DNA from 3 places in the Arthrobacter sp. TmtSoilC48 genome. Region 3 is predicted to be linked to each of the others. Evidence: predicted binding sites of a transcription regulator. Region 3 holds the regulator's gene; each other region holds the start of a gene.

Region 1 (4,776 bases), 1.4 Mb from region 3:
TTGCTCCGGGCGACTTCAACGGCGATGACCACGCTGATGTGCTTGCCCGTGATGGAGGGGGCCTCCTCTGGCTGTATCCGGGCAACGGTTCAGCAGGCTGGAAACCGCGGGTACAGGTCGGCAGTGGCTGGGAAGGCATGAGCGCGATCGAAGGGATTGACTTCCACGGCGAGGGGTTTGTAGACGTTGCAGCGCGCGACCGCGGAGGTGCCCTTTGGGTTTATCGGGGAGATGGCAGCGGCGGCTGGTTACCCAGGATGTGGGTCGGTTCAGGGTGGTCGGACATGTCCGAGATCACTGGCGTCGGCGACTTCAACGGGGACGGCCTGTCCGACATCGCTGCCCGCGACGGCGCCGGTGCACTGTGGCTCTACCCACCCAACGGTTACGGCAGCTGGCTGCCGCGACAGGCAATCGGGCAAGGCTGGAACGTCATGAACTCCCTGGTTGGACCCGGAGACTTCGACGGCGACGGGCGCGCGGATATCCTGGCCCGAAACGGCGCCGGAGAGCTGTGGCTGTACTCGGGGCAAGGCGGATCCTGGTGGCCTTCGGCTTCCCGTGTTGGGACTGGGTGGAACGGGATGACAGCGATTCTTTAGGCGAACGTCGATAAATAGGAAAGATCCACACTTCATGCGAGGCGAGTTTCTGACACTGAGCCCTTAAAAATGCGGCCGGTCCCAGACTAATTCTGGAACCGGCCGCTCAATGGAAATCGCTAGCTGATGGGGTACTCAAAGAACGGGCCGGTGTATGCGCCGCCCGTGTAAACGAGGGTGCCGGCACCCGGTGGAAGGTCGAGTACAACGCTGGCCGACACCTTTTCAGCGGGTCCCATGCCACCGCTCGGGAATTCAAGTGCATCGTCGATGCAAGAGTATGTTGCCGTGGTGCCCAGACTACCGTTGAAGGTCGTGCCATTGGCTGCAATGAACTTGAAATCGTGCGCGGACACCAAGTGCTTTGGGAAGGAATCTTGTGCGAGTTCCGGGGTGGTCTCTACGGTCATGGCAACGGCGATAATCCGGCCATTCTCCGCAGGCCGGGAATACGGCTCAGTGCAGACTGTGTCGAGGATGCTGTCCACAGTGAATTTGGTAGTGACCTTCTTGCTGCTCTGGTTGCTGAACGTTCCAATGTCGCCGAGACCAGCGATGAAATTGCCACGTGCAGACTTGGCGTTGCCTGTCGGCGAGGGCGTGGACTTGGGAGTGGCTACTGGTGTGGCAGTTGGAGCGGTGACCGGCTCGTCGGACGCTTTGGCCGATTCTGATGGGGTGTTTCTTGCGATGGCGCCACCGCAGGCGGTGAGCGCCATCGTGATCCCGAGAATAAGGGAAGCCCCCATGAGTGCTTTACGCATTGCTCTTCCTTCTTTAGATGCGAGTTGGAGTGATCTCCGCACTCTGCCCTGGTCTCGAACCAACACCGTCTGCCGACGACAGAGTCACCGCGAATCAGTCATATCATTGGCAACTTTTCCGCTGAGGATCACCATATCTGCGGTCTTCCTAGGATTATGGGAACCCGCGCTGAGCCACGCTTTGTTACGTGTGCAAGTGGTCCGGACGTCGGAAGACCCTTTGATTGCACGGGGGTGTTGATAGGGCTTACGCCTTGGAATAGGGCGGATAGGTTGCGCCTATCCAGCCTGCCCACCCCGCGCCCGCTTCAGATCCTTCCGTAGCCCGCGGTTGTCCGCCCGGAGCTCGCGATTGTCGTCGGCCAGGCCCCGGTTGTCCTCCGTCAGTCCCCGGTTTGCGGCCTCCAGCTCCAGCACGCGCTTCACCCCGGCCAGGTTCAGGCCTTCGTCCAGGAGCGCGCCAATCCTCCGGAGGGTCTCAAGGTCCTGTTCGCTGTAGCGGCGAGTGCCGCCGTCGGTCCTTTCAGGAGTGAGGAGCCCTTTGCGCTCGTACTGCCGAATGTTTTGCTGCCCGGTGCCTACCAGTTCGGCCGCAACGGAAATGGCGTAGACGCCACGACCGTCCCGGTCCGCAGCGTCACGTGCGGCAGCGCCGTCCGCCTCCGCGGGCGTACCGCCGTCGTGATCCAGACGCTCGGTGTCACCATCGCCAGCCATGCAAACCTCTCAAAAAATCTTTGAAAAAACCTCTTGCACCACTCTCTCACCAGTGCTATAAAAAATCTATACCAGCCAACACAGATCTGGAAGGCTGGCAGAACAACAAAACCGCATCAAGATCTGAAGGAGTGAGAACCAAATGCTGATGCGCACAGACCCGTTCCGCGAATTCGACAGGCTCGCCCAACAGGTTTTTGGCACAACAGCAAGGCCTGCCGGCATGCCGATGGATGCTTGGCAGGAGGACGGGCAATTCATTGTTGCCTTCGATCTGCCGGGCGTCACGCCTGATTCGGTGGAACTGGACGTCGAAAGCAACGTCCTGACGGTTAAGGCAGAACGTAAGTCGCCTGCGGGCGAGAACACCGAGATGATTGCCGCCGAACGCCCGCAAGGCGTCTTCAGCCGGCAGCTCATTCTGGGTGACACCCTGGACACCGAAGGCATCCAGGCCAGCTACGACGCAGGTGTGCTGACACTCCGCATCCCCGTCGCCGAGAAGGCAAAGCCGCGGCGTATCGAGATTTCTTCCAATAGCCAACGGCAGGAGATCAACGCCTAACCAAAGCTGCCCCGTTGGAGCTCCACCCGGGGGTGGCTGACCAGCGGGGCGTCAGGCCGGGAGCTTCAGACCGACCGCATCGGAACAGATGGGCGCAGGCTTCGCGCCACGCCACAGCACTTGTCGTGCAGATGAAACGCGGTCCCCGACGTTGTCTCCCGATTGATGGCCCCCGGCCCATGCCGGGGGCCATCGCCAAATCCGCAGCACTTATCCGGAACCAGCAGTGAGCACCAAACAACCCGACTACTACGCGATCTTGAACGTGGCTCCCGGCGCGACAGCCCGTGAAATCACCCACGCCTACCGCTCGCTGCTCCGCACGCACCACCCCGATACCCGCAAAAAGGCCGACGACGGCGACACCACCAAGGCGGCCGACCTCCAGAAACTGCACGCCATCATGCAGGCGTATGTTGTGCTCTCGGATCCGGCGAAGCGGAGTGCGTACGACCACAGCCGGAGAGCGGGTAGCTCGTCGGCCGGCTCGTCAGGGCCCAGCGGTTCCACCGGGAAGCCGGTAAAGGTCCGCGTCCACAAGACGCCGGCTACTCCCGCTGCCAGTCAAAAGGATCAGCAGCCTCTCGTGTTCGGCCCGGTCCACTGGGAACCACTGCCCGGGACGAACCCCGGATACCCCTCGCCCAAAGCCCGAAGGAGATACTTATGAGTGCCTGGCGCTCGTACGACAGCCATCTGATGCCCGCGTTCTACGAGCGATTCGAGAATCGTTGGGGAAAGGGCACCGCGCCGTTCCTGGACCCGGAAGTCCACGAGCAGCCCATGCCGCGCGCTCAATGGATCAATGTTGATACTGGTGCGGCTGTGGCCGTGGTTCCCATTTGGACGGACGATCCCGAACATCGGTCCTTCGGCGTCTTCTACCTTCCGCCGGCCGGGGATATTTGGATCCTCCGCCCAGGGCCAACTACGTTCATCGAACCCGGAAAGGGTGGGAGCAAAGAGCAGGTCTCGTTGCGTAACGACGCCTTCAAGAAGGCAGTCCATCACGCCAAGGAATTCATCTACGGACCGCAGCCCTAGTATTTTGCATTGTCGGCCCAGTCCCCACGTCAGGATTCCCGAAGTACATCCGGAAGCTCGTCGACGTAGACGGTCTGGGGCGGCTCGAAATAGATCACCAGTACCTTCTCGCCCACAGGAAAGACGCTGGTCTTGTCGAATGGGTAGGCAAAAAATGCGCTGGTACCGCCATGGAAGGGGAGCATGACTTCGCCGATAGTGCCCGGGGCGATGGTCCCGGTCACCCTGCCGATCTTGCCGGTGAGGCTTCGATTGACCTCTCTATGCATCTGACGCCGCATCTGACGCCTTCGCCGGCGGGGACTTCACGGCCGTGGGCCGGGTGGGCGCCGCAGTCGGTCGGTTGGCTCCGTTCCCCTTCAAGGCCGAAGCCAGGGATGGCAGGAAGCTCCCAACCTGGGACAGGATTCCTCCCACCATGCTGTTCAGCCCGTCGCCGCCGTTGAGCACCGTCAGCTGACCGATGCGCGAGAAAGGCTCTGCCGCAGCCGAAACGATGGCGGGCATGTTCTCGGCGATTTGCTGGTTGATGACGGCTTCCTGGTTTGTCTCCAACGCTTCACCGCGGGCCTTGATGCCTTCCGCCTCAGCCAACGCCTTGGCCTTAACTGCGGATGCTGCTGCATTTCCTCGGGCCGTCGTCGCAGCAGCCTCGGCTTCACCTGTCACGCGGGTTGCGCCTGCCATTGCCGCTGCAGCTCCAGCATTTGCTTGGGCCTCGAGTTCAACGCGCCGGGCGTTGGCTTGCGCGTCGAGTTCGATGCGCTTCGCGAGGGCCTCGGCAGCACTGATATCAGCGGCCTTCTTCGCTTCAGCCTCGGTCCTCTGCGCGTAGGCCTTGGCATCGGCAGGCTTGCGGATGGTTGTCTGCAACTTCTGCTCTTCGCGGTCGGCCTCGAGCTTTGCCACCTCGGTCTCCTGGACCACCACCTGCTGCCGGGCAGTAGCATCGGCCAACGGTCCGGCTTGAGCAGCGTTGGCCCGGGCCTGTTCAGCATTCGCCTGCGCAGCGGATTGCTTGATGGCGGACAGGCTTTGGGCATCGGCAATCAGTGCAGCAGCTTCCGCTTCCTTCTCAGCCGCC
Region 2 (4,776 bases), 680 kb from region 3:
CGCCCCGACGCGAACGGTCCTGGGCGATGCGGGCCGCAGCCAAGGCCTCGTCCCAGGCGCCATGCAGGATGAACAGCTCTGCGCGGTGCGATTGGCATTGCCCACTGAACATCACCATGTCCGGCCGGTCTCCGCACCACCGCTCCAAGGCTGCCGTCCATTCCTGGGCGCGGTGGACGTCCAAAGCGAGCCGGCAGCTTCCAATCACCGCACAGTAGATGATCCCGGAAGGTATGGGCGAGACCTCGCCGGCGGTGACGGACAACATCACTTCATCGAGGAGCTGCAATCCCTCGTCCGGGGAGCCGAGGGTAATCCTGGCCGTGCCCAGGCCCAGCTTGCCCAACGCCATGAGATCCCTGTCGTGGAAACGCCGGCCCACTTCAAAGGCCCGGCCAAACAGCTCGTGACTGGCCTCCGGATTTCCTCCGTAAAGTGAACCCAGGGCGGATGGGATGAGGAGATAGCCCTCCGCTTCGGTGGGCTCTTCCATTTCGGCAATCAGATGCTGGGCGCGGGACATCCAACCGGAACTTCGCGCGGGCTCCCCGATGTCCATGAGGAACAGCACCAGCCACGCCGCACAGCGCGCCGCACCGGCCATGTCGCCCAATGTCAGGAATTCCTCATGGGCCCGCGTCAGGTACTTCACTCCGTCATCGTCATGGCCCAGCAGCATTGCCACGGATGCCACCAGTTCCATGTCCCGGGCAGGCAAGCCGCCTTCGGAATCGGCCCGGGCAAGGCAGTCCAGCGCATCGCTCCAGCGACGCTCGGAGAATGCCGAGCGTCCCATATCCAAGGCTGTGACCGACATAGTGAACACTCATTCCGCGACCGGGAGCAACCCGGTTGGCGCACCCAAGCCGCCGTATTAGCGTCAGGGTACCGCCGCCGTCGTAAGTCCCACAATAGGTCCCCGCGGCTCCGGGGAACCTGCGGGTTGCTGACAAAAAAGCCCTGGCCACACGAAGGTGACCAGGGCTTTTTTGAACAGGCTGTTAGTGCTGGTGGCCTGCGTGTGCGTCTTCTTCCTCGGCCGGCTTTTCGGCAACCAGGGTCTCAGTGGTGAGAACCAGGGCAGCGATGGAAGCGGCGTTGCGGAGTGCGGAGCGGGTGACCTTGACGGGGTCGATCACGCCGGCGGCGATCAGGTCCTCGTACTCGCCGGACTTGGCGTTGAAGCCGTGGTTGGCTTCGAGTTCGGAGACCTTGGAAACGACGACGAAGCCGTCGAAGCCGGCGTTCTGCGCGATCCAGCGCAGCGGCTGGATCAAGGCGCGGCGGACGATGCCAACAGCTGCTGCCGCGTCACCTTCCAGGGCCTTGACGGCCGGGGACTCGTCCAGTGCCTTCAGGGCGTGGATGAGCGCGGAACCGCCACCGGAAACGATGCCTTCTTCAAGGGCTGCACGCGTGGAGGAAACGGCGTCCTCGATGCGGTGCTTCTTTTCCTTCAGCTCAACCTCAGTGGCTGCGCCAACCTTGATGACACCGATGCCGCCAGCCAGCTTGGCAAGGCGCTCCTGCAGCTTCTCGCGGTCCCAGTCGGAGTCCGTGCGGGTGAGCTCGGCACGCAACTGGGCCACGCGGTCGGCAACGTCCTGCTCGGTTCCGGCGCCATCGACGATGGTGGTGTTGTCCTTGGTGACCGTGATGCGGCGAGCCGTACCCAGTACCTCAAGGCCAACAGTGTCCAGCGAAAGTCCAAGGTCCGGGGAAACAACCTGTGCGCCAGTGAGCGTAGCGATGTCCTGCAGCATGGCCTTGCGGCGGTCGCCGAAGCCGGGAGCCTTGACGGCGACGACGTTCAGGGTGCCGCGGATGCGGTTGACGATCAGCGTGGACAGGGCTTCGCCTTCGATGTCCTCGGCGATGATGAACAGCGGCTTGGAGGCCTGCAGCGCCTTCTCCAGCAACGGCAGGAATTCCTGCAGCGAGGAGATCTTGCCCTGGTTGATCAGGATCAAGGCGTCTTCGAGGACGGCTTCCTGGCGTTCTGCGTCAGTGACGAAGTACGGGGAGAGGTAGCCCTTGTCGAACTGCATGCCTTCGGTGAGGACGAGTTCGGTCTGGGTGGTGGAGGACTCTTCGATGGTGATGACGCCATCCTTGCCCACCTTGCCGAAAGCCTCGGCCAACAGTTCGCCAATTTCGTCGCTCTGGGCGGAGATAGCGGCAACGTTGGCAACCTGGGTGCCTTGCACTTCGCTGGCGTTCTCCAGGAGGCGGGCTGCGATGGCTTCGATGGAAACCTCGATGCCACGCTTGATCTCGCCAGGAGCGGCACCAGCAGCAACGTTGCGCAGGCCTTCCTTGACCAGTGCCTGCGCCAGCACCGTAGCGGTGGTGGTGCCGTCGCCAGCGACGTCGTTGGTCTTGGTGGCTACTTCCTTGGCCAGCTGCGCACCAAGGTTCTCGTAGGGGTCATCAAGCTCAACTTCGCGGGCGATCGTCACGCCATCGTTGGTGATCGTGGGAGCGCCCCACTTCTTGTCCAGCACGACGTTGCGGCCGCGCGGGCCAAGCGTCACCTTGACAGTGTTGGCGAGCTTGTCGATACCGGCCTCAAGAGACCGGCGGGCAGCATCGTTAAAAGCAAGCTGCTTTGCCATGGTTGTGTCCTTTCAAGACAGAAAACCCGCACCGCAGAAGGTCGGAATGATTCCAACGCGGCTGCGGTGCGGGGCTCCAGGAAGTTACTTTACGACGATCGCAAGGACGTCGCGGGCGGACAGAACGAGGTACTCGTTGCCGCCGGTCTTGACTTCGGTTCCACCGTACTTGGAGTAGATAACGACGTCGCCAACAGCTACGTCAACCGGCACGCGGTTGCCGTTGTCATCGAAGCGGCCGGGGCCGATTGCAACAACTTCGCCTTCCTGCGGCTTCTCCTGTGCGGAGTCCGGAATTACCAGGCCGGAAGCCGTGGTCTGCTCTGCTTCGAGCGGGCGAACAACAATACGATCCTCAAGAGGCTTAATCGAGACCGACACTCGGACTCTCCTTTTCATGAGCTGATTCATGGACTAAGAACTAGGGTGCCGTGGCGTGCAACCGTCGTCGCGGTGCCGGTGGACGCCTGGCGTGATTAGCACCCTCCGGGGGAGAGTGCTAACAAGACTCTATGTAAGCGTTAGCACTCGGTCAAGGTGAGTGCCAGAATTTCGTCGTTGGTGAACTCCCGTTACCGCCCGGTGAGGTCATCCAGATCGTAGTCTTCGCCGTCGTCATCCTCATCCACAGGTACCGATCCGCGATTCAAATACAGCACGACGGCGGCTGCCAGGGCCACGACGCCGGAAATCACCAGGGCGATAATCCCGCCAATGCGGGCCCCGCTGTAGAGGTCCCGGATATCGCGGGCTTCATCAGTAGCGTCGTTCACGCTCTTGCCTGTGACGGAGTAGGCAGCTGCGTTGAATGAGTCCAGGACGAAGATGACGATCAGCAGGGCAACGCAGATTACCGCGATCACGGCCCCCGCGATCAAGGCAGGACGGGCAAACGCCACAAGGGACCGGCCGGCGGAATGCTCTGAAGCTCCCGGGGCAGCGGGGCGGTTCCCGCCCGGGTTGTTCGTGTCGGAGGGCTGCGGAGCTGCGTTGTCTTCCATGAAAACAACCCTATCGGGCTGATTCCCAACTCACGGCGTCAAGGCGCGCCCCGTTAGGCTTGATCCCATGTCTCATGCACCGCAGGAACAGATCGCACCCTTGCTGACCACTGAAGGATGGGAACTCCTTGCCTCGCTGGGGCCGTACCGCGAAGCCGATGCGTTCAGCATGAACGCCGATCTTCGAAAGGCTGGCCACTCCCCTGAGCTGGTGGCCGCTGTACTCACGCAGTCCCGGCTCCGAACCCGCGCCGAGGCCAAGTTCGGCGAGTTCGCCCGCCAGATGCTGTTCACCCAGGCCGGACTCGAGCAGGCGACGCGCCTCAACGTCGCGGCCCGGCACGCCGAGCGTTTTGCCAAGGCCGGCATTTCCCACGTAGCAGACCTTGGCTGCGGTCTTGGAGCCGACTCCATGGCCTTGGCCTCGATGGACATTGCCGTGACCGCGGTGGAGATGGATGAAACCACCGCGGCCTGCGCCACGATCAACCTCATGCCCTTCCCGCACGCCACAGTGGTGCATTCGGATGCCACGTCAGTGGAACTGGACGGGATCGACGGCGTGTGGCTGGATCCCGCACGGCGCACAACCTCGACGTCCGGGACAAAGCGGATCTGGGATCCGGAAGCATTCTCTCCCCCGTTGTCGTTCGTTGAAGGCCTGGCCGCAGCCGGCCGTGCGGTCGGCGTCAAGATGGGTCCTGGCATGCCCCACGACTCGGTTCCGGCGAACTGTGAAGCGCAGTGGGTCTCCGTAGGTGGCGACGTCACGGAGGTCACCCTGTGGTTCAACGCCGTGGCCCGCCCCGGGATCCGGCGCGCGGCACTTGTCATCGGCTCCCAGGGCGCTGCCGAGCTCACCAGCGGTGAGGATTTCGACGGCGGCCCGGTAGCCGCCGTCGGGCCGGTTGAGGGGTTCCTCTACGAACCTGACGGTGCGGTCATCCGCGCAGGCCTGGTGGCCGACGTCGCAGAACGCCTGGGCGGGCACCTGGTGGATGAACATATCGCCTACATCTGCGCCCCGGAACTCCATGACTCGCCTTTTGCCAAGGCTTACAGGGTGCTGGAGGTCATGCCATACAACGTCAAAGCCCTCAAAGCCTGGGTCAAAGCGAACGGCATCTCGGTGCTGGACATCAAGAAGCGCGGCACCGCTG
Region 3 (4,776 bases):
CACACCGCCTACCAGCGGCCCAGGACGTCGGAGGCGAGTACGACGGCGGCGGGTCCCGCCGTCGATGACCTCAGGACGTGGTGGCCCAAGAGAGCCGTGACCGCCCCGGCGTCGCTGAGGCGCGTCACCTCGCGCGGCGAGATGCCACCTTCCGGCCCCACGATCAAGAGGACTTCACGCGGCGACTCCAGCCCGCCGCCTTCAGCCACGAGCGGCGCTTCAAGGACGGTCCGCAAAGGGTTCTTGGCGTCCTCGTGAAGGATCACAGCCAGGTCTGCGGCAGCAACAGCCTTTGCCAGCGCCGCGGAATCCAGGATGGGACGTACCTCGGGTATCCATGCCCTGCGGGCCTGCTTGGCCGCGGCAGTGACCACAGACTGCCACTTGGCGTGGGCCTTTGCAGCGCGATCCCCCTTCCAGCGGACAATGGATCGCTCGGCCTGCCAAGGGATCACTGCATCAATGCCCAGTTCGGTGGCCGTTTCTATAGCCAACTCGTCACGGTCACCCTTGGCCAATGCCTGGACAAGCACCAAACGCACATCCGGCTGGTCCTCGAAAATCACACTGGATGCCATGACGGACAAACTTCCAGGGCCGGCCTCTGCCACCGTGCCTGTCAGGCGGGCTCCTGCGCCATCGGCAATGTCCACGGCCTCACCGACGGTGAGGCGCTTCACCGTCACGGCATGCCGGGCTTCCGCACCGTCGATGACGAACAACGCGCCCGGCTCAACACCGTCCAGGCTCCCGGCAGGCGTGAAGAAAACGGGGTTGCTCACCGCTACAGGTTACCGAGCTTGTCCCGCAGCTTGGCGAACATGCCGCCGCTGGCCACGAGTTTGCCTTCGCTGAACTGCTCGCCCCGCAACTTGGCAAGCTGCTGCAGAAGCTCTTCCTGTGCCGGATCCAGCTTGACCGGCGTCTCAACGTGCAGGTGCACCTTGAGATCGCCGCGACCGTAGCCCCTGAGGTGGGTAACACCCAAACCGCGAAGCGTGATGACCTCGCCGGACTGGGTGCCGGCCTTGACGTCGATCTCCTGGGGCCCGTCAAAGGTTTCCAGGCTCAGTTCCGTACCCAAAGCAGCGGCCGTCATCGGAACGCTCAGTGTTGCGTGCAGATCGTCGCCTTCACGGATATAGGTGGAGTCACTGTTGACGCGGATCTCTACGTAGAGGTCGCCGGCAGGTCCGCCTGCCGGTCCTGCTTCGCCTTGGCCGGAGAGCTGGATCCGCGTACCCGTGGCAACACCGGCAGGTACCTTGATGGTGAGGGACCGGCGGCTACGGATGCGGCCCTGGCCGTTGCACTCATTGCAGGGATCCTTGATGACGGTACCGAAGCCTTCGCAGGAACCACAGGGGGCCGTGGTCATGACCTGGCCCAGGATGGATCGAACGGCCCTCTGGACCTGGCCACTGCCGCCACAAATGTCACAACGCTCAGGGTGGGTGCCCGGCCGGCAGCAGCTGCCATCACACGTGGGGCAAACCACTGCCGTATCAACTTCGAGCTTCTTGTTGACACCGAACACGGCGTCTTTGAGGTCGATGCGGACGCTGATGAGTGCATCCTGGCCCCGACGCACACGGGAGGCTGGTCCCGCGTGTCCGCCGCCACCGCCGAAGAAGGTGTCGAAGATGTCCTGGAAGGCAAAGCCTTGGCCTGAGTAGCCGCCGCCAAAGCCGTTGTCAGTGCCATTCTCGTTGCCGGTGGCATCGTAGACGCGGCGCTTCTGGGGGTCGGACAGCACTTCGTAAGCATGCGTCACGGCTTTGAACTGCTCCGCGACATCCTCCCCGGGGTTGACGTCCGGGTGAAGCTTTCGCGCCAACTTGCGGTACGCCTTTTTGATCTCTTCCCCGGTGGCTTCCGGTGAGACTCCCAAAACGTCATAGTGGCTGCTCAAAGTCGGTATCTCTTCCTTGTTGTAAAACGGTTCTTACCTCGGGGCTGGCGTCAGCCGCCGAGAATGCGGGAAAGGTAGCGGGCCACGGCGCGCACGGCAGCCATGGTGGTGGGATAGTCCATCCGGGTTGGTCCAAGGATTCCGACCTTGGCTCCGGAGCCGTACCCCGTTGCCACGACCGAGGCCTCGGCCAGGCCATCGTAAGGATTCTCGCGTCCGATGCTGACTGTCACGCCGCGGGGATCATCCCCCATATCGGACAACAACCGGAGCATGACAACTTGTTCCTCAAGAGCTTCCAGCACTGGCCCGATACTCAACGGGAAATCCACATTGGAGCGGGCAAGGTTGGCTGTTCCGGCCATGACGATGCGCTCTTCACGGCTGGTGTCGCTCAAAGCCTGGAGACCATGGGCAAGATGCTGCGCGAGTGCGCGAAGGTCCGGCGGGCACAGCGCCACGACGGATGGCAGCACCTGCGGCAGCAGCGCCAGCTGGGTTCCCGCGATACTGCCAAGGAACCGGGAGCGCAGGGCCATCAAGGCCTCGTTGCTGACATCGGAGCCAGCCTCGATGACCTTCTGGCCAACGCTTCCTGTATCTGCGATGAGGACCACCAGAACCTGCTTGGGCGCCAGGAGGACAAATTCAACGTGACGGACAAGTGCGCGGTTGGAGTGCGGGTACTGTACGACGGCGACCTGGTTGGTCAGTTGCGACAGCAGCCTGACGGTGCGCTCAAGGATGTCATCGAGGTCGTCCGGCCCTTCCAGCAGCGAGTGGATGGCTCGACGCTCCGCGGCGGACAACGGCTTGACCTGCGAGATCCTGTCCACGAACAGCCGATAGCCCTTGTCCGTTGGGATCCGGCCGGCACTGGTGTGCGGCGCCGCGATCAGGCCCTCTTCTTCAAGTACGGCCATGTCGTTTCGGATGGTGGCGCTTGAAACGCCGAGATGGTGCCGCTCCACAAGTGCCTTGGATCCAACCGGCTCACGGGAATGCACATAATCCTCAACAATTGCGCGCAGTACTTCAAGCTTGCGTGGCTCACTCATTGCAACACCTCCTGACGACTGTCCCGGCCTGTGTAGGACCGATAGCTTTTCGGACCAATACTTAGCACTCAACATGCCCAAGTGCTAACAAGTCTAGTATGAGCCAGCACGTTGCTAGCATTGAAACCGCCCGCGGGAGTTATTCCCAGCACAACCAGCACAAAGGGGTATGAAGTCCTTGGCTTTCGATACGTGGGGCCCGCAGGATCTGTCCGCTCCTGCCCAACGCCAGCTCCCCGAGGTAGCCGTCCAGCGCGGGATGGTCCTTGAAGACGTCCAGTCCGGCTGGGTGGGCGAAGTCACCCGCGTGGAGAAATCGGGGGGAATGCACATCGTCTCCCTTGAGGACCGGCGTGGTAAAACCAAGTCCTTCCAGCTCGGATTCGGTTTCCTGCTTGAAGGACAGGCCATCCGCCTCATGCCACCGGCGGCAAAGGCTCCTGGTTCGACTCCTGGTTCATCTCTGCAGCCGGGTCGAACGGCATCCGGGTCCGTCAGGGTCCTGGGCCACCGTGCCCAGGTGGCCAAGGCGAGCCGTATTTGGGTGGAAGGCAAGCACGACGCCGAACTGGTGGAGAAAGTCTGGGGCGATGATCTCCGCATTGAGGGCATCGTCGTAGAGCCGCTGCACGGCGTGGACGACCTCAAGTCAGCGATCGCAGAGTTCTCACCCGGGCCCGGCCGCAGGCTTGGGATCCTGGTAGACCATCTGGTAGCGGGCTCAAAGGAATCACGCATCGCCGCAGAAGCCATGACGGTGCCCGGAGCCGCCGGAAACGTGCTGATCGTGGGCCATCCGTACGTAGACGTCTGGCAAGCGATCCGGCCAAAAGTGCTGGGTATTGAGCGGTGGCCGGACGTTCCACGCGGCACTGACTGGAAGACCGGAATATTGACCGCTTTCGGTTGGCCGCACGAAACCGCCGAAGACATTGGACTCGGCTGGCAGCGCCTGCTTGGTGCGGTCCGCACCTACGCCGATCTGGAAGCCTCGCTGCTGGGAAGGGTGGAGGAAGTCATCGATTTCCTCACCACTGCCTGACGGTCTTGTCCTGAATTTACGTTTCCTGAACGCACTTTTCCCGGGGACGTAACGGGGCGTTGGTCCCGGGATGACCCGGAACCCAGTATTCTGGGACAGCAACACTGCAGCATCTTTACAGCAAAGGGAAGACACCGTGGCAGAGAACGCTCCTGAAGAACCGGGCAGCGCCGCAGGCCAGCCCCACTACCATGGCGCGCCCGCAAACGCACTCCCACTGACGGCAAGCGAAGACCGCCAGTGGGCCACCCTTGCGCACTTCGGGGGAATTCTGGGATGCCTGCCCTCCCTGCTGATCTATCTGATCTTCCGTGATCGCGGGCCGTTTACGGCGCAGGAATCCAAGGAAGCCCTGAACTTCACGCTCCCTCCGACCATCGCAGCAGTCCTGGCGAATATCCTTGTTCTGCTTCCAGTGGTGGGAAATATCTTTGCAGTCATCGCCACGGGCATCTGGGTAGCACTTACGTGCTTCTCAGTCTCGGCTGGTATTCGTGTCAACCACGGGCAGCCCCACCGCTACAAGCTCAACCTGCGCTGGATTAAGTAGTCCCGGGCCTCCGCAGGATTCTTCCGACGGTTAGTCCGGCAGAATCCTGCGCACCACGGCGTCCGCCAGTAGCCGGCCTTTGAGCGTAAGAACCAGGCGACCCTTGAAGGCCGCAACCGGGTCCACCAGCTCTTCAGCGATAAGTCCCGCCATCGCATGGCGGCCGACTTTGTCCAACGCATCCACCGCTAGCCCTGTACCGAGCCGCGCCTCA

Evidence for each region. Region 3 encodes HrcA, which represses chaperone genes, less so after heat shock. Its sites were predicted from a motif close to TTNGCACTCGNNNNNNNCGAGTGCNAA; they were not measured.
Region 1: a site for HrcA is predicted at 2,116-2,142, ahead of AC6I97_RS18400 (Hsp20/alpha crystallin family protein). Genes of this name have one in related genera too.
Region 2: a site for HrcA is predicted at 3,137-3,163, ahead of groES (co-chaperone GroES). Genes of this name have one in related genera too.

The regions. Positions count from the first base shown of each region.
Region 1 covers NZ_AP046049.1:3,993,222-3,997,997, reverse strand. The annotation lists gene AC6I97_RS18415 (FG-GAP-like repeat-containing protein) at 1-602, shown strand, start outside; gene AC6I97_RS18410 (hypothetical protein) at 722-1,366, opposite strand; gene AC6I97_RS18405 (MerR family transcriptional regulator) at 1,646-2,083, opposite strand; gene AC6I97_RS18400 (Hsp20/alpha crystallin family protein) at 2,226-2,648, shown strand; gene AC6I97_RS18395 (J domain-containing protein) at 2,875-3,318, shown strand; gene AC6I97_RS18390 (hypothetical protein) at 3,315-3,692, shown strand; gene AC6I97_RS18385 (NfeD C-terminal domain-containing protein) at 3,722-3,961, opposite strand; gene AC6I97_RS18380 (flotillin family protein) at 3,954-4,776, opposite strand, start outside.
Region 2 covers NZ_AP046049.1:1,903,662-1,908,437, reverse strand. The annotation lists gene AC6I97_RS09050 (LuxR C-terminal-related transcriptional regulator) at 1-817, opposite strand, end outside; gene groL (chaperonin GroEL) at 1,002-2,615, opposite strand; gene groES (co-chaperone GroES) at 2,700-2,996, opposite strand; gene AC6I97_RS09035 (hypothetical protein) at 3,188-3,616, opposite strand; gene AC6I97_RS09030 (THUMP-like domain-containing protein) at 3,684-4,776, shown strand, end outside.
Region 3 covers NZ_AP046049.1:2,582,596-2,587,371, reverse strand. The annotation lists gene AC6I97_RS12180 (16S rRNA (uracil(1498)-N(3))-methyltransferase) at 9-782, opposite strand; gene dnaJ (molecular chaperone DnaJ) at 785-1,912, opposite strand; gene hrcA (heat-inducible transcriptional repressor HrcA) at 1,963-2,970, opposite strand; gene AC6I97_RS12165 (DUF3097 domain-containing protein) at 3,149-4,012, shown strand; gene AC6I97_RS12160 (DUF4870 domain-containing protein) at 4,149-4,562, shown strand; gene hemW (radical SAM family heme chaperone HemW) at 4,593-4,776, opposite strand, start outside.